One region of the Clostridiisalibacter paucivorans DSM 22131 genome, then DNA from elsewhere that is predicted to be linked to it. Evidence: a T-box and tRNA genes for the amino acid it is inferred to sense, from the RefSeq annotation. Region 1 holds a T-box; the other holds one or more tRNA genes.
What was found. A T-box is a leader RNA that pairs with one kind of tRNA and senses whether it is charged. The one in region 1 lies ahead of Q326_RS0115635 (valine--tRNA ligase), so its partner is inferred to be a tRNA-Val.
Positions count from the first base shown of each region.

Region 2: it encodes a tRNA-Val, which carries the amino acid that the T-box ahead of Q326_RS0115635 (valine--tRNA ligase) is inferred to sense. The anticodon was not compared.

Region 1 is NZ_KK211077.1:12,024-28,865, reverse strand. Features, by position in the region: gene Q326_RS0115695 (aspartate aminotransferase family protein) at 1-878, shown strand, start outside; gene hpt (hypoxanthine phosphoribosyltransferase) at 936-1,457, opposite strand; gene Q326_RS18615 (hypothetical protein) at 1,778-1,945, shown strand; gene Q326_RS19150 (hypothetical protein) at 2,018-2,149, opposite strand; gene Q326_RS0115675 (single-stranded DNA-binding protein) at 2,246-2,911, opposite strand; gene Q326_RS17715 (Mur ligase family protein) at 3,218-4,672, opposite strand; gene pdaB (polysaccharide deacetylase family sporulation protein PdaB) at 4,774-5,544, opposite strand; gene Q326_RS17710 (polysaccharide deacetylase family protein) at 5,665-6,768, opposite strand; gene Q326_RS0115655 (alpha/beta-type small acid-soluble spore protein) at 6,981-7,184, shown strand; gene Q326_RS0115650 (DUF4364 family protein) at 7,308-7,838, shown strand; gene Q326_RS0115645 (YncE family protein) at 7,828-8,748, opposite strand; gene Q326_RS0115640 (bifunctional folylpolyglutamate synthase/dihydrofolate synthase) at 8,854-10,146, opposite strand; gene Q326_RS0115635 (valine--tRNA ligase) at 10,285-12,927, opposite strand; T-box leader at 13,153-13,383, opposite strand; gene pgsA (CDP-diacylglycerol--glycerol-3-phosphate 3-phosphatidyltransferase) at 13,434-13,967, opposite strand; gene Q326_RS17705 (ABC transporter substrate-binding protein) at 14,114-14,869, shown strand; gene Q326_RS18090 (N-acetylmuramoyl-L-alanine amidase) at 15,176-16,684, opposite strand.
Region 2 is NZ_JHVL01000038.1:7,054-23,895, reverse strand. Features, by position in the region: gene Q326_RS17975 (M23 family metallopeptidase) at 1-108, opposite strand, end outside; gene Q326_RS0110750 (DnaD domain-containing protein) at 467-1,549, shown strand; gene Q326_RS0110745 (ATP-binding protein) at 1,552-2,553, shown strand; tRNA gene Q326_RS0110740 (tRNA-Thr) at 2,614-2,690, opposite strand; tRNA gene Q326_RS0110735 (tRNA-Asp) at 3,031-3,107, opposite strand; tRNA gene Q326_RS0110730 (tRNA-Val) at 3,151-3,226, opposite strand; tRNA gene Q326_RS0110725 (tRNA-Glu) at 3,231-3,305, opposite strand; tRNA gene Q326_RS0110720 (tRNA-Lys) at 3,314-3,389, opposite strand; gene pepV (dipeptidase PepV) at 3,474-4,880, opposite strand; gene Q326_RS17970 (hypothetical protein) at 4,891-5,244, opposite strand; gene Q326_RS0110705 (PqqD family protein) at 5,254-5,598, opposite strand; gene Q326_RS0110700 (OPT family oligopeptide transporter) at 5,683-7,644, opposite strand; gene Q326_RS0110695 (adenylosuccinate synthase) at 7,866-9,152, opposite strand; gene Q326_RS17140 (GNAT family N-acetyltransferase) at 9,291-9,968, opposite strand; gene Q326_RS0110685 (FprA family A-type flavoprotein) at 10,199-11,398, opposite strand; gene dnaB (replicative DNA helicase) at 11,520-12,860, opposite strand; gene rplI (50S ribosomal protein L9) at 12,892-13,338, opposite strand; gene Q326_RS0110670 (DHH family phosphoesterase) at 13,340-15,340, opposite strand; gene Q326_RS0110665 (YybS family protein) at 15,389-16,330, opposite strand; gene Q326_RS0110660 (MazG-like family protein) at 16,343-16,660, opposite strand; gene rpsR (30S ribosomal protein S18) at 16,826-16,842, opposite strand, start outside.

The DNA.
Region 1 (16,842 bases):
TAAAATGTGCCCGTAAATTTGGGAAATCTTATAATAACAATAAGACTAAAATATTATCGGCTATTAATTCCTTTCATGGTAGAACCATGGGAGGTTTGTCCATAACAGGACAACATAAATATCAAGATGCCTTTTCTCCTCTACTTCCCAATGTAGATTATTTTAAATTTAATGATATAGAGGACTTTGAAAATAAAGTTGACAATACTGTATGTGCTGTATTTTTAGAAATAATACAAGGAGAAGGTGGCATAAGGGAGGTTTCCAGTAATTTTATCTCAAAGTTACAAGAGCTTTCTAAAAGATATAACTTTCTAATAGTTGTAGATGAAATTCAAACTGGTATCGGTAGGACAGGTGACTTTTTGGCTTCAGATAAATTTGGATTGAAACCTCATATGACAACATTGGCAAAATCCATAGGTGGTGGATTACCTTTAGGTGCTTTATTAATAGACCAAAGCATAGAAAATGTCCTTACTACAGGAGATCATGGTTCAACCTTTGGAGGCAATCCAGTATGTTGTGCTGCAGGAGAATATCTAGTTAATAAAGTACTAGAAGAAGACTTTAAAGCTGAAATAAAAGAAAAATCAGATTATATAATCAATGAAATTAAAAAAATACAAAATAAATTCCCTAATATTATTAAAGATATTAGGGGTAGAGGTCTTATGATAGGTATAGATGTAAGTGACTTCAGTCATCAAATAAAGGATTTGGCTTTTAAAAAACAGTTACTATTAAATGTCACAAATAATACTGTTATAAGACTTTTACCTCCATTAAATATTTCCAACACAGATATTGATAAATTCTTGAATATATTCGAAGATATTCTTTTGCAAATAAATGGTAAAGCAATCGATAGCTATTAGTTGTAAATTTTACAATAATTAAAGAGAAGACATATGTCTTCTCTTTAAATTATGCCATTAATCATCAAAGGTAAATATGTAAGGTACGTTTCTATAATAATCTCCATAATTAAGACCATATCCCACTATAAATACATCGGAAATACTAAAACCACAATAATCTGGTGTTATGTCTACTTTTCTCCTGTCAGGCTTGTCTAATAACACACAAGATTTTACTGAATTGGGATTTAAACTCTTAAGATGTTCTATTATTACATTCATAGTGAGCCCTGAATCCATTATATCATCTACTACTAACACATCCATTCCCTTTATATCAGCCTTTATATCACTTACTATTTGTACACTGCCAGAAGTAGTTTCTCCACTACCATAACTGGATGTGGTCATAAACTCAATCTTAATTGGTAAATCTATCTCCCTAACTAAATCTGCAGTAAATATGAAACTGCCCTTTAAAAGGGAAACTACTAATAATTCTTTATCTTTATACTCTTTAGTTATTTTTTTGCCTATTTCCACCGTCTTTTCCCTAATCTCTTCTTTAGATATAACTACACTTTTCTTTTTATTCATCTATTTCAGCCCCTCACAAATTATATAACAATATTGTTTGTCAAATATTTTATTTTATAATTATATTAATGTCAATATCATTACATATTTCTTTATAAAAATGATTTTTTATAAAGAAAACATAATATTTCTAATATTTTTTGAATTTTTTCAAATTTATTGAAGGAGTTTTTTACTTTTCTGTCTAATATAGAATATATTATCATTTTTAAGATATATTTGTTTCATATTTTTGTCATATTATAAAATTTGTATAATATAATATCTATATATTATATTTAAATGTGTTTAACAGAATTTAGTTATTGGAGGATTGAAATATGAAGAACTCAAGTTTTTATTCAGATGATCTAAAAGTTTTATGTATAGAAATTATTAAGTGTCTCGATAAACTAAAATCCCAAGGAATTATAACTGAAGAAGATTACATTAAACACACAAAACTCAAGAAAAAATTCTTAGATGATATCCAAAAAAAGAGTTGTTAATTACTTTTATATATTGAAAAAGCGGCAATAGTCTTGCCGTATTTTTATTAAATTTTCCCTTTAGCTTATAATCTATTCTTTATATTTTATATTAGACAATAATCCTCTAATTTTCTTCAACTCTACTAATATTTTATTCAATGTATACTGAACACTTATAAGTATTATTAGTATAATAACTATAAGAAATACATCATAATACATAATATCACTCCTCTTATATTTATTCTTACATATATGATATAACTATATATATAAAAAAAACAAGGCTATATATTTTATAACCCTGTTTTTTTATACTTATTCTTCTTCTACCCTATTATTGTCATCTTTAATATATTCTAATTTAGATATAGATACCTCATATGCTGTTTTATTTATTACAGAACCATCAGATAGTTTTTTTTGATATCCTCTACTTTGTATTCTACCCCAAAGTTTTATGTGATCTCCAATTATTAATTTGTCGCAAAACTTTGCATTTCTTCCCCATGCTATAGCTGGAATATAATCTGACTTATTATAGGGTCTATTAACTGCTATAAGGAGATCAGTAATTTCTCTGCCAAATGGTGTAGTCCTATATACAGGTTCTTTACATATAAATCCATCTAAATAGATTTCATTGGGTTTTTTTATTATATCATCTAGTTCATCTGCATCAGGAATATCTATATCCCTTGCAAATATAGTCAATATTAATTTATTATTCCCTTTAATATATCGATTATAAGACCTCAATTGACCTTCTATAACAATATAAGATTCCCTATCTAAATTTAAATCTACCAATAGTCTTTCCGATACAGTAACAGGTAAAACATCGGAATACTGGCTTAATCTTGGCACTTTTAGCGTAAAGTTATAGAATCCCTCACCATACATTTCATGACTGAATTTCAAGTCACTAACAATCTTTCCCACTAGTTTTACAGAGTTAGTGCTCATCAAGTCCTCTTCTACCATAAAGACCCACTTCCTTTCTATTCTTATGTGCTTTATTTAATCTACAATTATATCTATTCAATAATAGTCCTTATTATGAATACAATTGTGATTTTTTATCTTAAGGATATAATATTTTTTCACCTCCCAATCTATCAAAGGTTTTTATTAAGGATCATTTAAGCATCAATTTCAAAATTTATGAATAAAATATTTTCTATATTAGAAATTAAACAAAAAAAATAAAAACCCTTCAATAAATTTTAAATTTTCTATAAATTCTAAAAAATACAGACTCATTAATCTAATAATCACAATTCTTTTTAATTAAAAAGAATTGTGATTATACTTAAAAAATATTTCTTGTCCTTTATCCATCCCTTGCGATCCCGTCAACAGTAGTAAATCATCTTCAGAAATATATTCTAAAACCGACTTTATAGCATCTTCTAAGTTTTCATATATTTCATAGCTTATATTTTCTCTATTAAATGTCGCAGTATAAGATTCCAATTCTAATTTATTCACTATATCTTTATCGCTAACATTATCTTTACTGAGGGTCAATATTATTTTTATATTTTTTAATATAGATGCCCACCATGCTATAGTTTCAGCATTTTTTTTGTTTATATCAATGCCCCTATTTCCTCTAATGGCATTTATCATTATTATTTCTTTGCAATTTATATTTTGTATTGTCTCAAATAAACTTTCGTACCCCAGTGGATTATGGCAAAAATCATCTATAGCTAAAAATCTTTTTTTGCAAAAAAATTCTAGCCTTCTCTTTATTCCTTTAAAACTCAATAATGAACTACCTATTTTTTCAATAGAGATTCCTAGATATAATGCTGTCGATATAGCTGCCAAAGAATTATAGACATTGTGTTTCCCTAACAATTTCATTTTTATAGGATATTCTTGAGGTTCCAATTCTAATCCGTTTACTGTATTAATTCCCCTTTGAATACAGATATTATATTCTATGCCTCCATCAATTACTAGACTTGAAGCAGTAACTGTAGCCTTTTTATTTAGTCCATATGTAAAAATATTTAAGTTATTCATTCCTTCAATTAATCTTATAAAATTATGATCATCACAATTCAAAATTGCCATCTTGTCACATGGTAACCACTGAAAAAGTCGTCTTTTACACTCTATATACTCTTCAAAGTCCTGATGAAAATCCATATGGTCTTCATCTATATTTGTATGAATAGCCACATCAAATTCTAATCCATAGGTTCTATAATCTTTAAGCCCATGAGATGATACCTCTATAATCACATGTTTTATACCAAATAAATTAAATTCATTTAATAATTCATATATCTCTTCTACTCCTGGCGTGGTAAGAGAAGTGATTTTCCTTATATTCAAATATTTTATTCCTGTAGTTCCTATTAGTCCCGGTTTAAATCCATTATATTCCAGGATATGGTATATCATATTTGTAGTAGTAGTTTTTCCATTAGTTCCTGTTACACCTATTAAAAATATGTCTTTTGATGGAAAACCATAGTACTCATTTAATAATTCAGCCAACTTTTTTCTAGCATTCTCGGTCTTTATAAACTTACACGCATTGTATTTATTAGCTAATTGACTACTAATATCTTTTTCTGTATATACTACTACTGCACCATTGTCTATGGCCTCGTGTATAAAATCATTCCCATCTAGTTTATGACCTTTTATAGCAACAAATGCATAGCCATCTTTAACCTTTCTTGAGTCCCCAGTAACTCCTTGTATTTTTATGTTCTGTACTTTCATAATGGCTCTCCTTTTGTTTTATATTAAATCTCTTTCATATGACTATGTTTTGTTTTATATCGATTTTTTATGTAAAAAAAAGAGGATTAAACCTCTTTGTTTTACTGTGCCTTTTTTTGTTGTCCACTGCTATCTATATAATAATCTTGTTTATATATGAGCTGAGATACTGGCACTATACTATATCCTTCATTGGTTAATTTTTCTAATACTATGGGTAAATATTCAGGGACATATTTTGCATTGTTGTGAAATAATACTATAGAGCCCTTTTTTACATTCCTTGTAACCCTATCTACTACAGGTTTTACGCCCATCTCTTTCCAATCTAATGAATCTACATCCCATTGTATTACATGGTATCCCATATCTCTACATGTCTTTATCAATCTATCATTATAATCTCCAAAAGGCGGTCTAAACAAAACTGTTTTTTCTCCTATTATACTCTCTACTTTTTTTTCAGTACCTTTTATCTCTTTTATTATTTGTTCCTCTGATAATTTAGACATATGGGGGTGATTTGATGAGTGATTCCCTATCTCATGTCCCCTTACATGGATCTTCTTGACCATTTCTGGATACTTGTCTGCCCAAAACTCTACTAAAAAAAAGGTTGTTTTTACATTGTACTCATCTAATATGTCCAATATCTTTTCAGTATACTGATCTCCCCAAGCTGCATCAAAACTTATTGCAATCTTTTTTTCATCAGTATCTACACAATATACCGGCAATTCTCTACTTTGATTGAATACAGTAACTATATTATTTATGAATGATGTCTTTTGCCATACTATAGAAATAGATACTATAACTAAAACCACTAAAAATTTCCTCATAAGAGATCTTTTAAACATTAATATCCTCAATTTTTATACCTCCCAACTATTACTCCATATTAATATAATTTATTCTTTATAATCGTCTTTTATTACTCTTATAATTAAAAATAGGAGTTATGAAATGAATCATTTCATAACTCCTATAACTTATTCATATATATATAAATATTTATCTTCCACTTTATCTTTGTCTACCTTTTCTTCAAACTTCTTTGGTACAGTAACTACTTCTGGATCTCCATCACTAATAAATTTCTTTTCAGGATTTTTATCAAATCCTTCTATATAGCTATACATCCCTAGATTACCCACATTTGTCTCACTGGCTCTTACTCTTTTTATAGACAATGGATTAAAATCTCTATCTATAGGAGATACCGATGGCCTTGCCCCTACATTTAATATAGCAATATTTTTGTATTCTACATCATTATATTCACCTTGTTCCAAATACTTCTCCAGCTCATCCTTTGGCCTTCCTCCATTGCATAATGCATAGGTATTTACATCATATTCTGGCAGTATGGTATTTATAAATTCCACTTCTTTAGCTATATATTCTTGTATTTTATCAGGGTCTTGATTGGCCTTAGAAGACATATCATTATGTGCCATTGTATGATTTCCTATATCAAATCCCTTGTCTACTAAATATTTAAGCTTATATTCTACCAATTCTTTTTGCCTGAATGGATTAGTTCCAAAAATAAAGAATGTTGCCTTTAATGGAAAATCAGGATGTTTTTCATGAAATTCCTCCATTATTCTCACTGCACTGTTTGGATCTACAATTTTTTCACCATCTTTTTCTATTATATTAAAGTTATTTTTGTTTCCATCATCAAATGTAATTACAACAGGAGTAAACCCTGCCTCTACATCTATATTGTTGTTTACAAAATCCTGTAAACTTATAGGTCTATATCCCTTATCATATAATACCTGTAAATCTTTTTTGAAATTTTCTACACTTCTTACCCATTCTGATTCCTCTTCTCCTATTCCATGATACATAAGAACCATTATTTCTCCTGCTTCATTGGGCTTCAATGATAAATCTATATCTTCTTCGAGATTAGATTCTTCTTCAACTTCTTCTATCTCTTCCTCCTCTAATTCTTTTACTACTTCCACTTCATTCTGATCTTTCTCTTTTAAATCATCTGTCGTGTCAGTATTCTGGTTACCACATCCTACAAATAATCCTAATACAATAAATAGAGACAATATTGCTGTAAATATTTTCTTCATAAATTACTCCCCTTTCTATTCTATACCTATAATACATTATATATAATTTTAAATCTATAAAAAATATAAAATTATACCTAATTTATAAAGTATATGTAATGATTCCACTATATATTTTATGCCCTTTTTATTACCAGCATAAACTAATATTTATGTGGTTAAATTAATATTACAACTAAATAAGTTGTATAAAAAATATAGGAGGGTTAATTATGGCAAGAACTAATAAAATAGTTGTTCCAGAAGCTCGCCAAGCATTGAACCAAATGAAAACAGAAATTGCCAATGAACTGGGCCTTTCTAATTATGACAATATAGATAAAGGTACCCTTACTTCAAGACAAAATGGTTATGTTGGCGGATATATAACTAAAAGGTTAGTTGAATCAGCTCAAAGACAAATGGCTGGTAAATAACTTTATAAAAAAGAGAGAGTGGATGTCCACTCTCTCTTTTTTATGTTATAATTTTATATGTATACTTTTTACAGTAAAATTATATATATAATAAAAATAGAATTTTCAAGAAGGTGAGTTTTTATGTTTACTGAAAATCCAAAGGAATTAGCACAAAATAAATTAATATTATTATACATATTGGATAAATTAGACCCTCCCATAACCAATACCGAACTTACTCAGTTTATATTGGAAAATAGTAATATTAATTACTTTTTAGTTCAACAATATTTAAGTGAATTAATTAATGCTAATTTTATACATGTAGTTACTGTTGATGATAATGAAAACTACAAATTATCTGATTTAGGAAAAAAAACCTTGTACTATTTCTTGGATAGAGTACCTGCTAGTATCAAATCGAATATAGACAAAAAACACAAAGAAAGAAAGATAGAAAAAATAAAAGAAACCCAAATAAAGGGTAATTATTATAAAAAAAACGATTCTGAATATATAGTTAATCTTAAAGTCATAGAAAATAATATCACATTATTTAGCCTATCTTTAAATGTGGTATCAAATAAACAAGCAAAGCTTATATGTAAAAACTGGAAAGAAAATCCCCAGTATATTTATAAAGAAATATTTGATATGCTCATTAAGGAATAGTAACTCTATAAAATATAATATCTGAAGGTTCTTTCCCTGTTTTTATTATTTCTTCTATCTCATTTGTTTTATAATTAAAAAATATTAATTGATTTTTTTTAATATCTGTTATAAATAATATATTTTCTTCATCCCAAATCATATTATTTGGCATTCCACCTATATAATATTTATCTACAGTATCATTATTACTAAGATTGATTTTATATAGGTATCCGTCTCCTAAATCAGTGGTAAATATTATATCATCGTCCAATGGTACCATATCTACTACTATACTATTTAAGTATATTTTCTTTATAACAGTCATTGTTCCTTTATCAAAAAAAGTCAGACAACTCTTTTTAAGATTATCTTGCATAAAAGAAAGTACATAGACCTTGTTATAGCTCAAATATATATGGTATGGACTCTCACTTAAATATATCTTCTTTTCTTTTAAAGTATTTAGATCAAATATGCTAATACTGCATTCATTACTATTAGCAATATACATCTTTTTTCTAATTTTATCTATTCTTATGCCATGGGGTTTTTCCCCTGCGGGTATGTTTTCTACTAAACGAAATTTTTCTTCATCTACAACAGATATGGAATTTGAATCTTCATTGGTTACATAAATATATTTTTGATACACATCCATATGGGCTGGGCTTTTACCTACATATGCTACATTTTCTATTTTTTTATCCTCTATATCGACCCTATAAACACTATTATTATGAGCATTTACTGTATATACCTTCGCCTTATTTCTCGATTGAAATATTTCATGGGTACCAACAGATCCTTCAATTTCGTTGTCCAAAATTAAAGATATCTCTTCACTACTTAAAGAAATAGGATCTATTAGTGTAAGTGAATCACTGCCAGCATTTGCAACCAATAACATCCTGTCTTTTTTTGTCAACTAAATCACCCCGAATTTTTGTTCTTTACTTAATATAAGTAATCCATTTAAACGTTCTACATATAACAGTTTATGCATTATTACACTCAAGGGTGATTATTGGCTTTATTCCATATAGTATTGTCTTATTTCTCCTATCAAATAAAGAGACCCCGAAAAAATTATTAAATCACCTTCATTGGCAATCTCTAAAGATTTATTGACTGCATCTTTAGGCACTTTTTCTATTATTATATTGCTATTATAATTCCTAATTATATCTGCCAATGCCTCAGACTTTAATTTTCTAGGGGATAACGGCTCAGTAATAACTATCTGATCTGCCATTGAAGCTAATCCCGATACAACTGAATCCACATCTTTATCTCTTAACATACCAATACCTAATATTAACTTTTTATATTCAAATATATTTTTAATAGTATCTATTAACGCCTTAGCCCCTTTTTCATTATGGGCACCATCTATTATAAATTTAGGCCTATCTCCCAACTTCTCTAATCTACCTTTCCAGATAGCACTTTCTAGCCCTCTTTTCATACTATCTTCACTTATGTCTAATATCCCTCTGTTTTTCAACTCATTTAATACTAATACTGCCAACGCACTATTATATACCTGATGTTTGCCCAATAATTTTATCTTTAAGTCACTGAATTCATAGTCACCAAACTTTATGTCAAATATACTTCCTTGCTCATTGGCTGACTTTATTTTTATATCTTCCTTAGATAGAAATATAAGCTCTCCGTTTTCTTCATTGGCTACGGCTTGTATAGTCTCCTTAGCTGGCTTTTCCTGCATGGATGAAATTACTAGGGAATTTTGCTTTATAATTCCCGCCTTTTCATATGCTATCTTTTCTAATGTATTGCCTAATATATCCATATGATCCATTGAAATTGGAGTTATAACTACTGCCAATGGATTTTTTATAATATTAGTAGAATCATACCTCCCACCCAGTCCAACTTCTAATACAACAAAATCAACCTTCTCCTGAATAAAATACTCAAACCCTATTGCTGTAACTATCTCAAATTCCGTGGGATGATTATAGCCTTCATCTAACATCTCTTCTACCTTTTCTTTCACTCTATCTGTAATATATGCCAAACTATTGCTATCTATATCTTTTTCTCCTATGGCAATTCTTTCATTAAATCTTTCAAGATAAGGAGATGTAAATTTACCTACTTTATACCCTTCCTGTATAAGCATATTACTAATAAATGCTGCGGTAGATCCTTTGCCATTAGTCCCTGCAACATGTATAAACTTTAAATCCTTTTGAGGGTTACCCAATTTATCTAACAACATCTTTATATTTTCCAGCCCCAATTTACTTCCAAATTTCCTTGTTCCATGAATAAAATTTAATGCCTCAATATAATCCATGTATTCACCCCTTATCTTTGAATATAAAAAAGTTCGTAGCTAGTAGTTAATAGTTCGTAGTTAATGGATGAAATCCATGGGATTTCTTCATTGTACTACGGACTACAGGCTACGAACTACGGACTTTTTTTATATTTTTTATTTTAGACTATTTAACCTCTCCATTACCTTTTCTAGCATTTCTTGATATTTTATTTTTTTATTCCTTTCAGATTGTACTACTGCTTCTGGGGCTTTGCTTACAAATCCTTCATTGGATAATTTGCCATTTACCCTTTTTAATTCTCCCTCTAGTTTAGCCTTTTCTTTATTTAGTCTTTCTAGTTCCTTTTCTATATCAACCAAATCATCCATAGGCATAAATATCTCACACCCTGAGACTACTGCTGACATAGCGTCTTCTCCTATATCTTTCTTTTCATTTCTTATCTCAATATCCGATGCAGAAGCTAGATTAACAAAATATGGCTTACCATTCTCTAATACTTTCATTGTCTCGTCTTCATTTGTAACAAATATAACCTTCGCCTTTTTAGATGGTACAGCATTTACCTCCGCCCTAATATTTCTTATACTCTTGACTGCTTCCATTATAAATTCTATATTTTTAACTGCATTAGTAAAATTATGCTCTTCTTTATATATAGGCCAATCAGATAGAATAAGACTTGTATCGTTCTCTGGTAGATGCTGCCATATTTCTTCTGTTATAAAAGGCATAAATGGATGTAATAATCTTAATATATCTTTTAGTACTTCTAATAGAACCCATTGAGCTACTTCTTTACTTTCTAAATCATCACCATATAGTCTAGGTTTAACCATCTCTATATACCAATCACAGTATTCATTCCATGTAAAATCATATACCTTTTGTGCAGCAATACCTAGTTCATACTTATTAAGATTTTCAGTAGCTTCCTTAGTTACAGTATTAACTCTTGCTAATATCCACTTATCCTCTTCCTCTAATAATTCTGATATATTTTTACTTCTAGTATTTTTATTTTCAAAGTTCATCAATACAAATCTGGATGCATTCCATAATTTATTTGCAAAATTCCTACTGGCCTCTACCCTCTCAATGTAAAATCTCATATCATTACCTGGAGTATTTCCTGTTATAAGGGAAAATCTCAGTGCATCAGAACCATATTGCTCTATTATCTCCAATGGGTCTATACCATTTCCCAAGGATTTACTCATCTTTCGTCCTTGTGAATCCCTTACAAGACCAGTAATAAATACATCATCAAAGGGTATCACATCCATCTGTTCTATAGCAGAGAATACCATTCTTATAACCCAAAAGAATATGATATCATATCCTGTTACTAATACATTTGTCGGATAAAAATACTTTAATTCCTCAGTTTCTTCAGGCCATCCAAGGGTAGAAAAAGGCCATAATGCAGATGAAAACCACGTATCTAATGTATCAGGATCTTGATATATATTGGCACTTCCACATTTGCTACATTCCTTTACTTCTGTTTTAGATACCATTATTTCTCCACAATCTTCACAATAATATACTGGTAATCTATGGCCCCACCAAAGCTGTCTTGATATACACCAGTCCCTTATATTTTCAAGCCAATGTAAATATATCTTTCCAAATCTCTCAGGTACAAATTTAAGCTTTCCTTCTTTATATGCCTTTATTGCAGGTTTAGCCAGTGGCTTCATATCTACGAACCATTGTTTAGATATAATAGGCTCTATAGTTGTATCACATCTTTCACAATGTCCAACATTGTGGTCATGATCCTCTATTTCAAGTAAATACCCCTGTTCTTTCAAATCCTTTACTACTGCCTTCCTTGCTTCATACCTATCCATTCCAGAATAAGGTCCATATCCATTAGCTATGGTAGCATCATCGTTCATGATTTTTATCATATCCAAATCATGCCTCAATCCTATCTCAAAGTCATTAGGATCATGGGCTGGAGTAATCTTTACTGCCCCTGTTCCAAATTCCATATCTACATAATCATCTGCTACTATTTCCATTTCCCTGTTGACCAACGGTAATATTAACTTCTCTCCAATTAGACCTTTATACCTATCATCTTCTGGATTTACAGCAACAGCAATATCTCCCAACATAGTCTCTGGTCTTGTAGTGGCTATTATTACATATCCGTCTCTATCTTTAAATGGATATTTTATATGCCAAAGATGTCCTTCTTCCTCATGATGTTCTACTTCTGCATCAGAAATTGCAGTACCACAACTGGGACACCAGTTTATAATCCTGTCCCCCCTATATATAAGGCCTTTTTTATATAATCTTATAAAGACCTCTTCAACAGCATTGCTAAGACCTTCATCTAATGTAAATCTTTCCTTTGTCCAGTCACAAGAAACCCCTAGTCTTCTAAGTTGATTTCTTATATTACCACCATATTCTTCCGTCCATTCCCATGCCTTCTCTAAAAACTTTTCTCTTCCCAGATCCTCTTTAGTCTGACCCTCTTCTTTTATTCTGGCAACAACTTTGGCCTCAGTAGATATACTTGCATGATCTGTTCCTGGAAGCCATAATGCTTCAAATCCTTGCATCCTCTTCCATCTAATAAGTATATCTTGAATCGTATGATTGATTGCATGACCCATATGCAAATTTCCAGTAACATTTGGAGGAGGCATCATTATAGTAAAAGGAGTCTTTTCCTCATTTACATCTGCTTTAAAATATCCATTTTCCTCCCAATATTTATATAGTCTTGTTTCAAATTCCTTTGGATTATATTTTTTTGATAAATTCTTTTCCATTTTATCCCTCCATATCATTTGAAATATATCATCAACAACAATGCTATTATGCACAAAAACAATCCTGAAAGTTTAACTATAAGCAAGTGCTTTAACGTAGTTATCTTACCTTTTTTATATAGCTTATCTCCCCCTATTAACAATAGAGTACCTATGGCAAATAATATTAAGGAAAACTGATAAATGACAATCACTCCCCAAAAATAAAAATAAACTCCATCCCAATATAAGGACGAAGTTCTCTCGCGGTACCACCTTACTTTTAAAGGTGTAAAACTAACACCTTTAACTCTCACAAATAGATTTAACGAATCTCAATCGTTTAAGCCTACTACTATATTCAGCTTAAATGCTCCAGAGCTACCTTCAATAAAATTTATCTACAGGGTCTCTCAGCCCATGGACTCCTGCTCTCTTAAAGATATTTTATTTACTCCTCTCTTTCTCAGCATATAGGATTATTTAATTATTTATCATTATACATATTATTTGCTATCTTTGTCAACTTATTTAACCCTATTGTTTTTTATAGATTCAAATCCCATAAAATAATTAATAAATGCTATCAATGTCAACGTAATAGCAATACCTACAGATATAAAACTAACTGTATCACTAATCTTAAGTGCCACAGAAAATATGGCTACATAAAAACTAACAGTGGCTATCTTCCCAAACTTATTTGCAGGTATTACTGTCTTGTCCATAAAGTAATATAAAAATATACCTCCTGCTATCATTAATATCTCCTTTATTCCTACAATTAATATTACAAAAATAGGTAAATATCCCTTACTAGTAAATCCTATCAACACTACCAGTAACATAAGTTTATCTGCCAAAGGATCTAGAATTATTCCCCATTTAGTAATCAAATCATATTTTCTGGCTATATATCCATCTAAAATATCAGTTACTCCAGCCAACAGAAAAATATATGTGCCATAAAGTACATTGTTCTCTATATTGGAATAAAATACATATAAAAATACAGGTATAAGGAAGAATCTAATTATAGTCAATGTATTTGGTATGTTCATTTATGATATATGGTCTCCTTTCAGGCCAATTCTATGTAATTTTCACATATATTATTATTATAACAAAATAGTTATATTTTATCATCAGTAACCCTTTTATTTGACGTGAATATAATACTATAAAACTACTTTACGGAGGGATTTCAATGTATAAAACAAAACTTATTTCTATAGTCTTAGCTATATTACTTATTGTGGGCATATTCTTTACAGGATGTGAAAATGACAAATTGACAAATATAAGATTAGTTGAGGTAACCCACTCTGTATTCTATGCCCCTCAATATGTAGCTATAACTCAAGGATTCTTTGAAGAAGAAGGTATAAATGTAGAATTAACCAATGGTAAAGGTGCCGATAAATCTATGACTGCACTACTAAGTGGTCAAGCAGATATAGGGTTTATGGGACCAGAAGCATCTGTATATGTATTTAACCAAGGAAGGGAAAATTATGCTATCAATTTTGCTCAATTAACACAAAAAGATGGTTCCTTCTTAGTAGGTAGAGAACCTGATCCAAACTTCACCTTTGATAAACTGAAGGGAAAAACTATAATAGGCGGTAGAAAAGGTGGCATGCCTGAAATGACATTGGAGTATGTCCTTAAGAAAAATGGACTAATACCAGGTAAAGATTTGACTGTCAGAACAGATATACAATTTGCCGTTATGGCAGGCGCTTTCACTGGCGGAGAAGGAGACTACGTTACTTTATTTGAACCAGTAGCATCTTCCCTTGAACGTGAAGGCAAGGCTCATATATTGGCATCAATAGGAAAGGAAGGAGGCTATCTTCCATATACATGCTATTCCGCAACAAAAAAATTCATGGATGAAAATCCAGAAGCAATTCAAGGTTTTACAAATGCTATATATAAAGCTATGAATTGTTATTCGTAAAAACTCATATTTTAGATTTATACATATATTTATCGCCTACCTAAGGGGGTGATAGGTAGACGATAAAAGCAATACTGTTATCTATAATTAGTTATGATTATTTCTTTATATTTTTTACTCTCATTTGATTTTCTTACTAGATATTTTACCCATTTTTTATAATTTCAAACTTTTTTATACCATTTTCTTACTTTTTATATTTTAAAACATAATACAAAACTGCTTCCGTCATAGGCATACTAAAAAAGCTGTAGGAAGGCACCTCCCTACAGCTTTTTATCTTACCTTATAAAATCAATCTAAAAGTCATTGAGAAAAATATTTGTCCAATCCATCTGCAATTGCTTTAACAGCCCTATTTTGATAATCCTTTGTCCTAACTAATCTTTCCTCTTCTTTATTAGTCAAAAATCCTAATTCCATTAATACCGATGGCATATTAGGTTCTCTTACTACAACATACCCCGGTTTATTCAACAGTCCTCTATTCTTTCTATTTACCCCACTGGCCAATGTATCCTGCATAATCTTCGCAAAGGCATATTGATCCTTTGGGTTGGTTTGAGTCTTTTTGTTACTTGGACAATAAAGTGTTTCAATCCCTGTAGCACTACTAATATTCTCAGTACTATTAAAATGTATACTTACAAATGCATCTGCATTGGCCGCATTGGCAATATCTGATCGTTTATACAGATCTATGTATTCATCCTTTTCCCTAGTCATTACAACATTATAGCCTCTACTCTTTAGTACTTCCCTCAATTTTAATGAAACAGTTAATGCCAAATCCTTTTCCTTTGTATTTGTAAAAGGAGATATACTGCCACTGTCACCTATGCGTCCATTATAAAGTTTATTATTATCTCCACCATGTCCAGGATCCACAACAATAGTTTTACCACTGTTCTTGTCTTTTTCAAAGTTTATTTGTAACCCATATTTATCCTCTAGCTCATTAATGTGAAAATCTTTATCTTGATTTAATGTCACAACTACCCTAACCACATCTTTTTTACCACTTAATGGGCCTACCCAAATCTTATCAACAGGATATCCATCAAAATCTTCGTCAATAATACCTTTAATTTCACTTCCCTTTAAATCTAATACAATACGTTTTAATCTCTTATCAGCTTGTTCTAAGATATGTTTTTCATAATTTGCCTTGTTAGATGTTATAATCTCAATCTCTGATATACGATCTTTATTTGGTTTAAACTGAATATCCTTAACTTCAACTATACCTTTAGATATACTTTGAGTATTATTAGGTATTTTTTCTTCTAAAGACTCTTTCCTCTGAGATAACTGACCTTCAAATTTTAAATACTCTTTTGACACATATCCAATACTTCCTTCAGCATTAACCTTTATCCAATCATGAGATTTTGATAAAACACTTTCATCTAAAATTTGAACCCTTGTCCCATTATTTAACCTACTTAAAATCTTGCTTTGAACACTAGGCTTACTTCTCAACATCAACTTAGAATCGACATCAACAAAAGCATACTTAAATTGTGATTGCTTTGCATCTAATTCTAAATATTTTCCTACTACCCATCCGCTGTTTATTTCATACCAGAGATATCCATCCTTAGAAATAGGCCCTGATTTTATAGTAACACGTTCTCCTTCTTTTAATTTTCCCACACGATTAGCCATAGTTGATGGCTTATCTCTAATATTCAACACATCTGCACTACATTTTGCTGTATCACCTATATCAAAATCTCCATCTGCAAAAACCGATTGACCTATTCCCATTAGAAAAATAATAAAAAAAATTCCACTAATTATTTTTATTTTCATATAGCACCTCTATTTGTATAATCCTATGTATACACTATAGCAAATTTATAGCGTAAATTCTATCTTTTTCTACATTTCTATTATACTTTATATCTATGGTAAAGTTGTATGATTTTTGTAAAATAGTTGTAAAACCCTTCGTTTGTGTAATGTTATAT
Region 2 (16,842 bases), on a different contig from region 1:
TCCTAATATCAAAGTAATTATCAATTGTTTTCTAATATTTTTATCTTTAAGTCTAGTTATTATCTTATTAATAAATTTGTTTTCAAAATGCAAACTTACATTGTCCATCCTTTAACTCCTCTCTTGTGTTTTAATTCACACTTATGTGTAATTAAGAGATTTATTTTTTGTTTTCCCGTTTAATGTCAGTAATATTCGGGTAATAATATTGTAATCAGACTGTAATATAAAACTACTTTTACATTATATCATATTTAATCAATCTTACAACAGTCTTTTTATATTTTATTCCAAATGTGACTATTTTATAATATTTATGTTCAAATTTCTACATAATCAAGTTAGATTCTCAAAGAATTTAGCTTTTTTTATTTTTTATTATCTTTCAACCTATTGAGCGATTACATCATATTTATAATGTTTTATGATATAATAATTTTAAATACGTTATACAGAGGGTGATTTTATGGCTTTTAATATGGAAATAACAGATATAGATTTGGGTGATACTTCCATAGAAAATATATTTATAAATGATTTTATGCCGATGGCTGATGGTACATATGTTAAAGTATATCTTTTAGGATATAGATATGCCAATGATGTGGAATTAAAAGATAAAGTAACCAATGAAACCATAGCTAAACAACTAGATATTCCTCTAATAGATGTACTTAATGCATGGGACTTTTGGGAAGATAAAAAGATTATAAAGAAAAATATAAATAACAATAAAGATAAATATAATTATTCTGTAGAATTCGTAAATTTAAAGCAATTATATATAAACAATGTTATAAAACCTTCTATGAATAATGAAAATTCTGTGGTCAATTCTAACAGCGGATATACTTGTTCTTCAGAGGATTTAATCGAAGCTAAGTCCTCTTCATCATATAATAAAATGTTTGAAGAAATAACATATATAATTAGAAGACCTTTAGATCCAAATGAATGTAAAAAAATTATTGAATGGACTATTAACTACAATATGAGTCCTGACGTAATTATAGGTGCCTATAAATATGCAAATGAAAAGAAAAATAAAAGAAATATATTCTATATTCAAGGCATAATAAAAAATTGGTTTGATGAGGGCATCACTACAATAGAGGCCATGGAACAATATTTTGCCAATAAAGATATTGATTATTTAAAGTACAATAAAATACTAAACTCTATTGGTCTTAAAGGTCTAACTAATTCTCAGAAAAAAATAATTGATAAATGGTTTAATGATTGGAATTTCAGTCTAGATATGATATTAAGGGCCTGTGATGAAACTATTAAAATCAGAGAACCCAATTTAAAATATGTAGATGGCATATTAGAAAATTGGTACAAAGAAGGTATTAAGACCTTAGAGGATGTTGAAAACAGAAATATTATAACGCAAAATACTACTACAAAAAATTCCAATACAAAGAAATTTAACTCACGTAATACAATTAAAACTAAATTTCATAACTTTGAACAACGAACTTCTAAATATTCTGCTAAAGAGTTAGAAGATATGGTAAGATGGAAGTTTAAAAAGGCAGGGGATTAATTATGAAAAAGGAAATTATAAATGTAATACTTAAAGATTATGAAAAAAAACGAGACAAGGCGATTCATGAACAAAAAATTAAGCAAACAAAAATCTATAAAAAAATTCCAAGAATAAAAGAAATTGATGACACTATCTCTAGAACTGGACTTTTGATATCTAAGACCATATTGAACAATCCTGATTCGTATGAAGAAAAGGTATATGAGATAAAAAATATTATGGAAGAACTAAAAAAAGAAAAGGCAATACTGTTAACAGAAAATAATATACCCATGGAATACCTAGATATTAAATACTCATGTGATAAATGTCAAGATACTGGTTTTTTGAAAAATGGCAATAAATGTAGTTGTTTTAAACAGGAATTAATAAATCGTGCATACAAAATGTCTAATATATCTAGAGTCTTAGAAAGGGAAAACTTTAAAACCTTTGATATAAATCTATTCTCTGAAAATCCCTTCGAAGGAGAAGATATAAGTCCAAGGGAAAATATGTTACAAATCCTAAGTATATCAGAAGAATTTGTATTTCAATTTGATGATAAACACACTGAAAATTTATTTTTTTATGGTACAACTGGATTGGGAAAGACATTTATGTGTAACTGTATAGCAAAGGGGCTTCTGGATAGGGGAAAAATAGTAATATATCAAACTGCTTTTAAAATGATGGATATTATTCGAAGTCATAAATTTGAAAATAACATTAATAGTAAAAGTGACGACACAGAGTATAATCTATTATTTGATTCAGATCTATTGATTATTGACGATCTAGGAACAGAGAATCCTACATCATTTACAAATAGTGAAATATTCAATATAGTCAATTCAAGACTTATAGACAATAAAAAAACTGTTATATCTACAAATTTATCTCCAAAAGAGATGGCAGAAATATATACCGATAGGATTTTTTCTAGAATATTTAATAATTTCAGGGCATTAAGATTCTATGGAAAAGATTTAAGATGGGAAAATAAAGATATGGACATTTAGTCTATATCTTTTTTTAAATAAAAAAAGACCAGAGAGCCTTTCGCGTCTCCGACCTTTTTTTGGAGCTGGTGAGAGGACTTGAACCCCCAACCTACTGATTACAAGTCAGTTGCTCTACCAATTGAGCTACACCCAGCATGATTATTTACTTTGTACTATTTAATTACTTTTCGTCAACTCTTCATTGTACCGTACTAAGCGATTCACACCAAATCATAATGAAGATTTGGGTTCTCTGCTTATACCAATTGAGCTACACCAGCATGATTATTTAGTTCTTAGTTCTCAGTTCTTAGCTCTTAGTTCTTAGTTCTTAGTAAATAATATAGAAATCTATAGGATTTCTTCTATGGGCTACTTGCTACGAACTACGAACTTTTCTACTAAACTTGTCCTATTGATAAAAGAATTAAGAAAATCCGTAGGTTTTCATCTAAGGATTACTAACTACGAACCATATACTACTAAGTATAACTTTGGCGACCTGGAAGGGACTCGAACCCTCGACCTCCAGCGTGACAGGCTGGCATTCTAACCAACTGAACTACCAGGCCAATTTTTTTTATTTTAATCTAACTACTTACTATTACCTTATTATGGTGGGCGCGACAGGGCTCGAACCTGTGACCCCCTGCTTGTAAGGCAGGTGCTCTCCCAGCTGAGCTACGCGCCCATAATGGTGACCCTACCGGGACTCGAACCCGGGTTACCGCCGTGAAAGGGCGGTGTCTTAACCGCTTGACCATAGGGCCGAAAAAAATGGTGACCCATCGGCGACTCGAACGCCGGACACCCTGATTAAAAGTCAGGTGCTCTGCCAACTGAGCTAATGGGTCACTTATTGCTCACATTTATATATATTACAGTATAAACAACCTATTGTCAAGAATTTTGTCTAAAAAAATCTATTTTTTTAAAATTTATTTGCTAAGCTCATATAATGCCTTTGTATATATCTGTGCATTCTTTATTAAATCATCTATAGACATATATTCATCCTTTTGATGAGCTACATCTTCATTCCCTGGAAATGCTGGTCCAAAGGCAACTGCATTGTCCATAGCTCTAGCATATGTGCCACCACCTATAGTTATAGCATCACTTTCTTCATCCCCTGTTATCTCTCTATATACTTTCATAAGTTTTTGAACTAAAATATCATCTTTAGGTATATATATAGGAGATTGATGACTTTTTTCTACTAATTTTATATTGCTATCTTCTAATGATTTTTTTATACCATCATATACATCCTTTGAATCAATCTCTATTGGATATCTTATATTCACTGATATCTTAACACTATCCTTTGCTGCATTTATTTTTCCTACATTGAACACTAGCTTTCCTGATATATCATCCTCAAATCCACACCCTATAGATTGGCCATAATACTCCATTCCTATCTTTTCATTATAGTCTTTAATAAAATTAGCCCAATCTCCATTTATTTTATTTAACTGTCCAAGAAAACTTAATAATATGGATATGGCGTTCTTTCCTAATTGAGGCATACTGCCATGGGCTGATACTCCCTTACTTAATATAGTTACTGATTGCCCTATTTCATCTTCTGTTAACTCCATTTGATGACCAGTCTTTTCAACAAAAGTATTAAACTTTTCCACTACTTCTTTCTTTCCATATTCTGATACCTTTATTTTAGCCTTAGCAGCATCAGGCACCATATTAGGGGCATTGCCTCCTATAATGTCTTCTATAATTATATCTCCATTAGATTCATTTTCCAATTTCTTCACTATATCAAATATTAATATGCCCTTTTCTCCATGTATTACTGGATATTCAGCATCTGGAGTAAATGCCATATCAGGAACTCCTATTTTATCTATGTAATATTTTATACCTCCCCAACCAGTTTCTTCATTGGTACCAAAGATTATTCTAATTTTTTTAGATAAAGAAACTCCTGAATCTTTCAATGCCTTCAATGCGTATATAGCTGCAATTGCAGGTCCTTTATCATCTACTATCCCTCTACCATATATTTTGCCATCATGAATTTCTCCCCCATAGGGTGGATATGTCCAGCCTTCACCTTCTGGCACAACATCTAAATGCACCAATACACCTACTGTCTCATTGCCTTGCCCATATCCAGTATGTCCAGCATATCCATCTACATTTAAAGTTTTTAATCCCAGTGTTTCAGACAACTCTAATACATACTCTAATGCCCTATATGGTCCCTCTCCAAAGGGCATACCTTTTTTAGGTTCTTCTTCAACACTCTTTATCTTTATCAATTCTTGGGTTTTACATATTATATCTTCTTTATAATTGTCAACATAAGTATTTAAATTCATAAAATCCCTCCTATTCTTTTTCTAAAAAAACATATTTATTTGGTCTTTCAGTATAATCTACTTTAATAATGCCATCATCTATTAACTTTTTTAATACATTTTTAGTCAATGCTTTTGAATCTTTCACAACTAAGCTCTTCCTAGTACCAAATTCCGAGACCTTTATGCCTGACAATATCTGTACAATCTCTTTTTTAGTCATCCCTCCTTTATTTTTTAGCGCTTTTATAATTTTTTCTTCAGCCTTTTTGTTCAGTTTATTCATTAGTACTACGGGCATCCTTTGTTCTTTTACATATCCCCATGAATATAAGATCATTGTAGCCAATGCAAAAAATATAATTCCAATAATATATTTAAACATATATCTTTATTACTCCTTTAAATCAATAAAATTATTATTCTTTAATATCTTTATATATGTTATTAATCTATCCCTTACAGGTTCTGCTTTTTCTCCAAACTCATTTTCTATATTTATTGTTATTTCATGTACATTTTTTTCTCCATCGATATTCTCCCATACAAAGCTACCTAATTCATCCAAATCTATTATTGTTTTCTCTGGTGTTTTAAAAAACTTTCTGACTATCTTATCAAGTAAAGAGTCCCTCAAAATTATTAATTGAACATTTCCATCATCTCTTTTATCCCACTGCATGCCTTCCTTTTTTATCGGTATAAATTCTAAAAAATTTTTTCCTTTTCCCTTTCCCATAATCAAACTCCTCATTTTATATATATAAAATTTAAGGAGAATAATTAATTATTCTCCTTAAATTATTATATCATAATGTCAATGTTATTTATTTTCGGCCTTTGCTCCAAATGAACTCTTAACCAATGTCAATACCAGTAGTATGAACACCAACAGTGCTCCATATTTGCCCAATGCACCGTTGCCTACTGCTATTCTATCTCCAAGAGATATTATTACCTCTTTGCCTTCAACAAATTTTGTTCCTGTTGGTATTATAGCTAATATAGCTAGAAGTACACCTATTAAGCCTTCGCCTGCAATTAATCCAGATGAATATAGAATGCCTCCATCTATCTTATGCTTAATCTCCTGTCCTTTTTCTTTGGATTTATCCAATATTCCTCTTAATATACCTCCAACCATTATAGGAGTACTCAAATGTATAGGAAGATATAGACCTACAGCAAATGGCAATACAGGGATGCCTAAAAGTTCCACTACAAGACCAATGCCGACTCCAGTAAATACTAGTACCCATGGAAGATTACCTCCCATAACTCCTTCTATAACTAATTTCATAAGATTAGCTTGAGGAGCTGGTAATTCTGATGATCCAAATCCCCATGCACTATTTAATAATACTAAAACCCCACCTATTACTAGTCCAGAAATTACAGCACCTATAAGTTCTCCGTATTGTTGCTTTCTAGGCGTAGCACCTACCAAAAATCCTGTCTTCAAATCCTGAGAAGTATCTCCAGCCATTGCTGCAACTATACAAATAACTCCTCCCACAGACAGTGCTCCTATCATTCCTTCAGAACCATCGAACCCTATAGCCTTAAATATTATAGATGTAAACAATAATGTGGCAATAGTCATACCTGATACAGGGTTTGATGAACTACCTACAAGACCTACTAGTCTCGATGAAACAGTAGCAAAGAAAAATCCAAATATAGCTATAAGTATTGCTCCCATTAATCCCACTGGAATAAGAGGAGTAAACATCATTATTAATACCAATACCAATACTCCCAATAAAACAAATGTCATAGACATGTCTTGGTCTGTTCTTATATTTTCTCCACCTTCAAAACCTGCCTTCAATCCTCCCATGGCAGCTGCAAAAGTTTTAACTATAAGAGGTAGAGATTTTATAAGACTTATTATACCTCCAAACGCTACAGCTCCAGCACCTATATATCTAAGATAACTATCCCATATCTTACTGGGACCCATCTGACTTAAAGGTATTGATGCTGGATATATAGCCTCTGTTACAAATGTACCTAAATGAGTCATTAATGGTATTATAACAATCCAGCCTAGTACAGCCCCTCCTAGCATATATGCCGATATCTGAGGTCCAATTATAAATCCTACACCTAGTAAGGCTGGCAATATATCTCCACCGATAACTGCACCTTTATAGCCTTTAATATTCCATTCTATACTGCTGGGAAATAATTTAACACCATCTGATATAAATTTATATAATGCCCCTATTCCTAGTCCTTTAAACACAGTTGCTGCCTTGGAACCTCCTACTTCCCCTGCTAAAAGAACTTCAGCACAAGCTGTTCCTTCAGGATATGGCAGTACTCCGTGTTCATTTACTATCAACGCTTTTCTCAAAGGTACCATAAATAATACTCCCAATATTCCTCCAATTAATGCTACAGCCATAATTCTCATATAGCTTGGTTCTGCAAATCCTAATTCTTTAGACCATATAAATAAAGCTGGTAAAGTAAATATAGCTCCTGCTGCTAGAGATTCTCCAGCTGAACCAATAGTTTGAACGATATTATTTTCAAGAATAGATTCTTTTTTTAATAATCCTCTTATAATTCCCATTGAAATTACTGCGGCTGGTATTGAAGCACTTATGGTCATACCTACCCTCAATCCTAAATAAGCATTAGCAGCACCAAAAACTACAGCCATGAGTATACCAATAATTATAGAAGTTATAGTAAACTCTGGCATAATCTTGTCTGCAGGTATATACGGTACAAACTCCTGCTCTGCATTGACCTTACTTGATTTTGAATCGGCCATTTCATCTTCCTCCTTTACACATTTTTTAAATTTAATAAATTTTGTGAAAATATACCTTTGTATACTTTCACGTATATAGATTTTTTCATAAAAACCCACTTTTTGTCAAATATATATCCCCATTATTACAAAAACTTAATTGTCCCCTATTTTTTCTAATAATTATGAATAATTACAAATTATAATTTTATAAATAAAAAAAGATGCCTATAAAAGACATCTTATAATATATCTCTCCTAATCATCGTTTCCGATCTTTTAGGACCTATAGAAACAATATCCACGTTTACTCCACTTAATTCTTCTATCCTCTGTATATATTTCTTTGCATTTTCTGGTAATTGATCAAAAGAAGTAACTCCCAATATCTCTTCTTCTGACCAGCCATCTAGTTCTTCATATACGGGGCTGCATTTGCCTAATGTTGTTAAACTAGCAGGAAAATCTCTTATTATTTCTCCATTCAATTCATATCCAGTACATATCTTTAGTTTGTCAAATCCAGCTAAAGTATCCAATTTAGTAATAGCTAAAGAAGTCAATCCATTTAGCCTTGAAGCATATTTTAGCATAACTCCATCTAGCCATCCACATCTTCTGGGTCTACCAGTAGTAGTACCGAACTCAAATCCCTTTTCTCTAATCAAATCTCCTGTTTCATCCAATAGTTCTGTAGGAAAAGGACCTTCTCCTACCCTTGTAGTATATGCCTTAACTACTCCTAATGCTCCTTTTAATTGAAATGGACTAATCCCTGTACCTACAGGTACACCACCTGAAATAGGATGTGATGAAGTAAGATAAGGATATGTTCCAAAATCAATATCTAAAAGTGTACCTTGTGCACCTTCAAATAACACTTTTTTCCCTTGTTCTATGCTCTCGTTTATAAGAACCGATGTATCAACAATATATTTTTTTATTTGTCTTCCATAAGATATATATTCTTTTATAATTTCTTCTTCATTTAACACTTCTTCTTGATAAACCTTTTGTATTATTTCATTTTTGAGTCTTATATTTCGCCTTAATCTTTCTTCAAATTCTTCTTCATAAAACAAATCACATAGTCTAATACCTATTCTTTCAACTTTATCTTTATAACAAGGACCTATGCCTTTAGTAGTAGTCCCTATTTTATCTTTTCCTCTCTTTTTTTCTTCCAATTGATCTATCCTTATATGATATGGAAGAATCATATGGGCTCTATCACTAATCCTTAAATTATCTGTAGATACACCTAATTCGTTTAAGTATTTAATTTCTTCTAAAAGAGCTTTAGGATTTACCACAACTCCATTTCCTATAATAGACAATTTATCTTTATAAAATATACCTGAAGGAATTAAATGTAATTTATACTTATTATCTCCTACTTCAACAGTGTGACCTGCATTGTCACCACCTTGATATCTTACTACTAAATCCGCCTCTTCTGCTAAATAGTCTGTTATTTTTCCTTTACCTTCGTCGCCCCATTGAGCCCCTAAAACCACAAGAGTAGACATAGAGACATCTCCTTTACTTTTTATTTTAAAATTAGTTTTAATTTTCATTTTGAACAATACTAATAGTATCAAACATCAAGATTCGTGTCAATAAAAAAGCGAATGTTACTATACAAAAATATAATAACATTCGCTTTTCTATTGATGTAATTTGAAAGTTATCCACAGTTTAGTCTTTAATTTTAAAGGTTTTATGAAACTTATCAACATATCCACAATGTTATGCACAAATGTTCCCTTATTCTGTGTGGATATTTCCATTTCATAGTATATACAATACAATATTCCATCTTTTCTTATAAAGGATTCCCTTATATTTTCTAATTTATTACTAAATACATCTAATTTTTGATTTTCATATTTATCAATATACTGACCTATCTTTCTAAACCCACATTTTTCATAACATCTTATAGCCCGTTTGTTAAATTTTGCAACTTGCAAATCCATACTATTCATTTTCAACACTTCAAAATAATAGTCTAGAAACAATCTTATAGCTTCAGTGCCATAACCTCTATTTAAGCAATTGGGGTCCAATACTATACCTAATGTACTATGCTTTCTTATTTTTTTTATATCTCTTATGGTTAAAAATCCCACTATATCATTTTTTTTATTATATATACCAAAGCTCTCTTTGTTACTTTTTTTGGTCTTAAGCTTAAACCATTCCTTTGCCTGTCTTTGATCAAGTGAAGGAAAATTATAATCATAAAACAACGGATCAAAATGTTTTCCCCACATAGTCATACCATATACATCTTCAATTTTTAAATTATCCACATATATGTTTTTTCCCATTGCGACAACCATAAAATGCCTCCAAAAATAAATTATATTATAAGTATATAATATGTTTATTTCTTGGTCTATACTACAAAATTAATTATTAAATTTAATTTTACTATAAAAAAAGTTAGTAGTTCGTAATTAACAGCTAGTAGTCGATGGATGAAATCTTATGGATTTCATCATTAAACTACTAACCACTAACTAATATCTACTAACTAACATCTACTAACTTTTTTCACAAGAAATATAATCTATTTTTCCATAAGTTTCTTGCCAAATTCCCTGCCAAATTCTTTACACTTTTCAAAAGTATCCTCATAGGGAACAAATGTTACCTTTAATCCCTTCATAGGAACTTTTAATTTATGATTTTTTAAATTGTTCTCTATTATCTCTACTCCTTCTCCACTCCAACCATAAGAACCAAATGCAGCTGAAAGTTTGCCTCTGTTGGTTATAGGGTTAAGTATGGCAAATAACTTATAAATAGGTAATAATATATTTTGGTTTATAGTAGGTGAACCCACAATTAAAGCCGTACTCTTTTCTACCTTCTCTTCTAAATCAAATATATCCATCATTTCTATATCTGATACCTCTACCTCTACATCTTCATACTCTTTTATGCCCTCTGCTATTTTTTCTGCCATCTTGCCAGTATTTCCATATGCCGATACATAAGGGATAAATACCCTATGCTTTTTCTCTATTTTATTTGGTTGGGATAATTCCTTTGACCATTCTACATACTTCTTCCAATTGCTTCTGAGTATAGGTCCATGTCCTGGACAAATAACATCTATATCTAATCCCTCTATTTTATCTATAGCTTGTAGCATATATTTGCTAAAGGGTTTAAGTATTACATCAAAATAATATTTAAACGCATCATCAAAATTATCTACTAAATCATCAAACATCCTTTCATCGCAAAAATGACATCCAAATGAATCACAACTAAACAATGTCTTATCTTCTTCTAGATAAGTATACATTGAATCAGGCCAATGTAAAAACGGAGCTGATATAAATTTCAATGTTTTATTTCCTAAATCCAGTGTATCTCCATCCTTAACTATTATAGATTCAAAGTCAATATCTACTATATGCTTTAAAAAATTAATTGCAGACTTCGACCCTACAACTTTAGCATTTGGAGCCAATCTTAGAAGATGTCTTAAATTTCCTGAATGGTCTGGCTCAGTATGGTTAAGAATTATATAATCAATCTCTTCAGGATTTACTACCGTTTTAACTTTTTCAAGATATTCTGTTTTATATTTTTCCTTTGAAGTTTCTATTATAGCCTTTTTATCGGCATCAATAAAATAAGAATTATATGTTGTTCCATATTTTGTCTCCATCACTACATCAAAGGTTACTAAACTTGGATCTAAAATACCTATCCACTTTACAGTTTCATTAATATCAAGTACTTTTTTATTGTCCATATTTATCCTCCTTCTACAAAATTATATATCAACAAGTCAATTTGTTATAAACCTAACAAATATATCTGCTATAATATTCTCAATCCTTATATTTAATACCCAAAAAACTTAAACATAATCATTACTCCCTAAATCTTTCTATACTTAAGAATTTAGTAAACTGCCCCATCCATACTAATTCTACTGTCCCTGTAGGTCCGTTTCTTTGTTTAGTTATTATTACCTCTCCTATATTCTTTTTATCACTGTCTGGATGATAATATTCATCTCTATACAACATAAGTACCACATCGGCATCCTGTTCTATTGCTCCCGATTCTCTTAAATCTGACATTATTGGTCTATGGTCAGCCCTAAGTTCTGGTGCCCTAGACAACTGAGACAGTGCCATCACAGGACAGTCCATTTCTCTAGCAAGTCCTTTTAGACCTCTAGATATAGAAGATATCTCTTGTTGCCTATTTTCTCCTCTGCTATCAGAATTCATAAGCTGCAAATAATCTATAAGTACTAAATCTAGACCATGTTCTATCTTTAATCTTCTACATTTAGCCCTCATCTCATTTAAAGTTATTCCTGGAGTATCATCTATAAATATGTTGGCTTGTGAAAGGGGACCCATAGACCTTATCAATTTTGGCCATTCATCTTCAGATAAGTCTCCATTTCTTATCTTTTGAATTTCCACATGAGATTCTGCACTAAGCATACGATGTACCAACTGTTCTTTAGACATCTCTAAACTAAATATCCCAACAGATGCTCCCTGCTTCAACGCAGTATTCTGTGCTATATTTAATGCAAATGCTGTCTTACCCATAGAGGGTCTAGCAGCCACTAATATCAAGTCTGATTGTTGTAATCCTGATGTTTTATTATCTAAATCTATAAAACCAGTTGGAAGTCCTGTATATCCACCTTCGCTTTCATATAATTCTTCTATTCTATTAAAACTATCTAATAAGACAGTTTTTATAGGAGCAAATCCATCGTGGCTCTTTTTTTGAGTTATATCAAATATTTTTTTCTCTGCAAAATCAATTACTAGATTTATATCCTTACTATCACTATAACCCTCTGAAATTATCTCATTAGACGCCTTGATAAGCCTTCTCAATATAGATTTCTCTTCCACTATTTCAGAATATTGTTTTATATTAGCAGTAGTATATACACTATCAGAAAGATTAGCTAAATATATAGTTCCACCAACAGATTCCAAGGTGTCTCTTTTTTTCAACTCTTCAGATAATGTAATCAAGTCCACTGGTTCATTTTTATTATATAAAGACAATATACAGCTATATATCTCCCTATGGGCTTCACTATAAAAATCATCAGCATCTAATATTTCCGATGCAGTAACTATTGCCTCTCTGTCTAAAATCATAGAACCTAAAACCGATTGCTCCGCCTCTAAACTTTGGGGTGGAACCTTGCCTATGTCCAGATTCCCTTCCATTATTGTTACCTCCATATCTAAATACTTTTAATTATTGCTCCATAACATGTACTTTTAGCTTAGCACTCACTTGAGGATATACCTTTACCTCTACTATAGTAACCCCTAAAGTCTTTATATTATTATCTAGTACAATCTTTCTTTTATCTATTTTTATTTTATGTTGCTTCTTCAATGCATCTGCTATGTCCTTTGTAGTTATGGACCCAAACAGCTTTCCATTTTCTCCTGCTTTACTCTTTATTTTAACTTCTTTTTCAGAAATCTTTTTAGATAATTCCTTAGCCTTTTTTAACTGTTCCTGTTCTTTTATCTTTTTAGCAGTTTTTTGTTCCTTTAGAACTTTTATGTTTCCATCTGTAGCCTCTTTAGCTAAACCTTTGGGCAATAAATAATTTCTTGCATATCCATCTTTAGCCTTTACTACATCTCCTTTTTTTCCAAGTCCTTTTACATCTTTTATTAAAATAACCTTCATTCTAATCATCACCTTCCTCTAAATATTCTTTTATGACTTCTTCAACCATTTCTACTGCCTTACAGATTTCTATATCTTTTAGCTGAGCTCCTGCTACAGTTAGATGTCCACCACCACCTAATTTTTCCATTATAACTTGTACATTTATATCCCCCAAAGATCTGCCACTTATATGGACTATACCATCATACATAGTCAATACAAAGGATGCAGTTATTCCACTTATATTAAGCAAATCATCTGCAGACTGAGCAGCTATAAGTATTGCATCATCTGTTTCCGTATCCATAGTTGAAATAGCAATCCTTTTATCTATTATTTTTGCATTTTTTACTACATTAGCTTTTAATATAAATGTATTTAAGTCATCTTGAAATAATTGCCTTACAGCAGTGGTATCTGCCCCAGATCTCCTCAAGAATGAAGCTGCTTCAAAGGTCCTTACTCCTGTCTTAAATGTGAAACTTTTAGTATCTACAGTTATTCCTGCTAAAAGAGCCTCAGCTTCAAATTTTTCTATACTAGACTTATCTGCCATATAATATAATATCTCAGTAACTAATTCACATGTAGATGAAGCATAAGGTTCTAAATAAATAAGCACTGGATCCTTTATAAATGCTGCTCCCCTTCTATGATGATCAATAAGTACTTTTTTCTCTATTATATCCAATAATTCAGGGGCTTCAGTATAGTTTGGTCTATGTATGTCTACCACCACACATAGAGAATCTTTGGTAGCTAATGATACTGCTTCTTCTGGAGAAATTATATTTTTTAAATACTCGGGATGTTCATTTTTTATTTTTTCAAATATACTTTTTATAGAGGGGTTTATTCCATCCAATACTATATATCCTGTTTTATTTCTATTTTTTACTGCCCTCAATATGCCTACAGATGCACCAAAGCTATCCATATCTCCTATTTTATGTCCCATTATAAATATTTTTTCAGATTGATCTATAAGTTGTCTTAACGCATGGGATATAACTCTAGCTTTAACTTTAGTTCTCTTCTCTACAGCCTTACTTTTCCCACCATAAAAACTTAATTTATCAATTTTTTTAACTACTGCCTGGTCTCCACCTCTACCTAAAGCTATTTCTATTGCCCCTTTAGCAAATTCATATAATTGACTAGGATTTTTCCCGTTTACACCTACTCCTATACTTAATGTTACGGGAATATCATTTCCTAAATTTATCTCTCTTATATCGTCTAATATATTAAATTTCTTATTTTCTAGCATATCTAAATATTTGTTTTCAAATATTATAATATATTTATCACTTTCATATTTTATAATTAAACCATTTATTCTAGAAGATAAAGTGTTTATTCTTTTGTCTATCTCTGCCAGTATAATTGGTCTCTCTGTTTCATCCATAGTTTTTATTGCATCTTCATAGTTATCTATCTGTATAAGACATACATTATCTTTTTCACTATTATATTTAGTTTTAAGCGTAGAAAAAGCTGTTATATCTATCCAATAGAGCATTATTATATAGTCCCTGTCGGACCTATTTTTAAGTTTTACTACATTATATAAAACCTTATATTGTCTATCCTTCAAAGTAGCCTCAATAAACATCTCTTTATCTTTTTCTATTATATCATCCACATTAAAATTAGGTATAATCTCACTTATATTTTTTTCTAATATATCCTCTTTTTCTATTATCTCTGAAAATTTAGGATTATACCAATTTATAGTTCCATCTACTTCTATCATTGCTAATGGTATAGGTAAATTTAATATGGCATGTTTCGTAGCAGAATCAAATTCTGCCGTTAATCCTTCTATATATTTTTGCCATTCAACCTTTCTTAGATGTATATTCTTCCAGTGGTAATATATTAAATATATAAGTAATATTACCCCAAAAGCTCCTATCTTTGGTTCATATATAGAAATAATTCCTATCAATATTCCTATTATCCAAAGATATATCTTAGTATCTACATTTAAAAACTTAAAGAACTTATTACTAATCATCGTTATATCCTCCCAAAAAAGCATAGATAGAAACAATAAAGACCTTTGTTATCTTTTTATTTTTCTAAAATTGAATAATATATCGGCTACTCCTATAAAAGATATTATTATATTCAATGGCCCCGATAATAAAATTAGTACAAATAAAATTGCCTTTATAAACTTATTTATCTTTTTTCTATCTAAAAAAAACATTACCACTGCTAGCCCTTGTATAAGAAATATAAAAGACAATACAGTAATTACATTTAAAAATATAGTATCATAATAAAATAACTTTAATACTCTTATTATAGTAGTTCCAAGAAATATTACTAAAATACCCATAAGTACATTTCCTGGTAACTTGAAATGTTTAAATTTAGGTATATAATCAACTTTATTTCCTAATCTATTTAAAATCACTACTGAAATATAGTAGTTTATATACACCAAAAAAACTGAGCTTATAATTATTATAGTAGGCATTGCAAGCATAGTATAATTATAGCCTTGTTTTAACATATCTAGTATTTCATTTATCTCATATTGTGTAAAATCCATAGTTCCCAATATTTGTTTCTGAAATTGTAATGCCTCATTGAAAAAATCTTTTATTGGATCTACTAAATTTATTCCTGTGAAAATTCCCATTACATATAAAAGTAATGCAACTGTAACCAAAGATATTAAAGTCCCACCACCTATAATTTGATATGATTTATACTTTTCATTAATCATATATCCCAATACAACTGATATAGCTCCAAATATTATAAATATAAATACGCCTACAAAAAATTCTATTAATATAGATGCTAAAGCACAAGACACTAGTATTGACATAATACTATATTTTATTCCATGTCTAACAGCCAATACTATAAAAGGTACTGGGTAAAGTATAAATATAATTGGTATAGCATATAAACCTAAAAATATAAAAATAGTCATTATGCTAGTAATTATTGCTATTTCAGTAAATTTCGTAGTTTTATCCTTTAAGTTCAAATATATTCACCTCTATCTATTATTTCTATTAAAATGATTTGAAAGTTCACTTAGATCACCATACCATTTCTCTATCTTATGATTTTCAATTATTCCCAGCTTTATTTTGTTTTCAATATGCAAATTTATTTTTTCATAAGAAATTCCCAATCTTTTACCCAATAAATATGTAACAAAAATAATATTAGCTAGCACATCCAATATAGCATCTTGACTACTCTTTGCTCCATTGACCAACAATTCAAATAATGATGCTATTGTAGTAAGCAATTCACTTTTTAGCCATTCTATAACCTTAATATTTTTAGTTATATCTATATTTAAATTCATAATAATCCCTCCCTATTATATTATATCAAAGAACTATATGTCTAATATACATAGAAAACTTAAAGTCTTAATAAGATTCTATACACTGGAAAAGATTATGTCAAACAAGCCAAGCAAAAATCCATTAAACCTAAATAAAAAACGGCCATCTATGTGGCCGCCTTTTTACTCTGCTGTATATG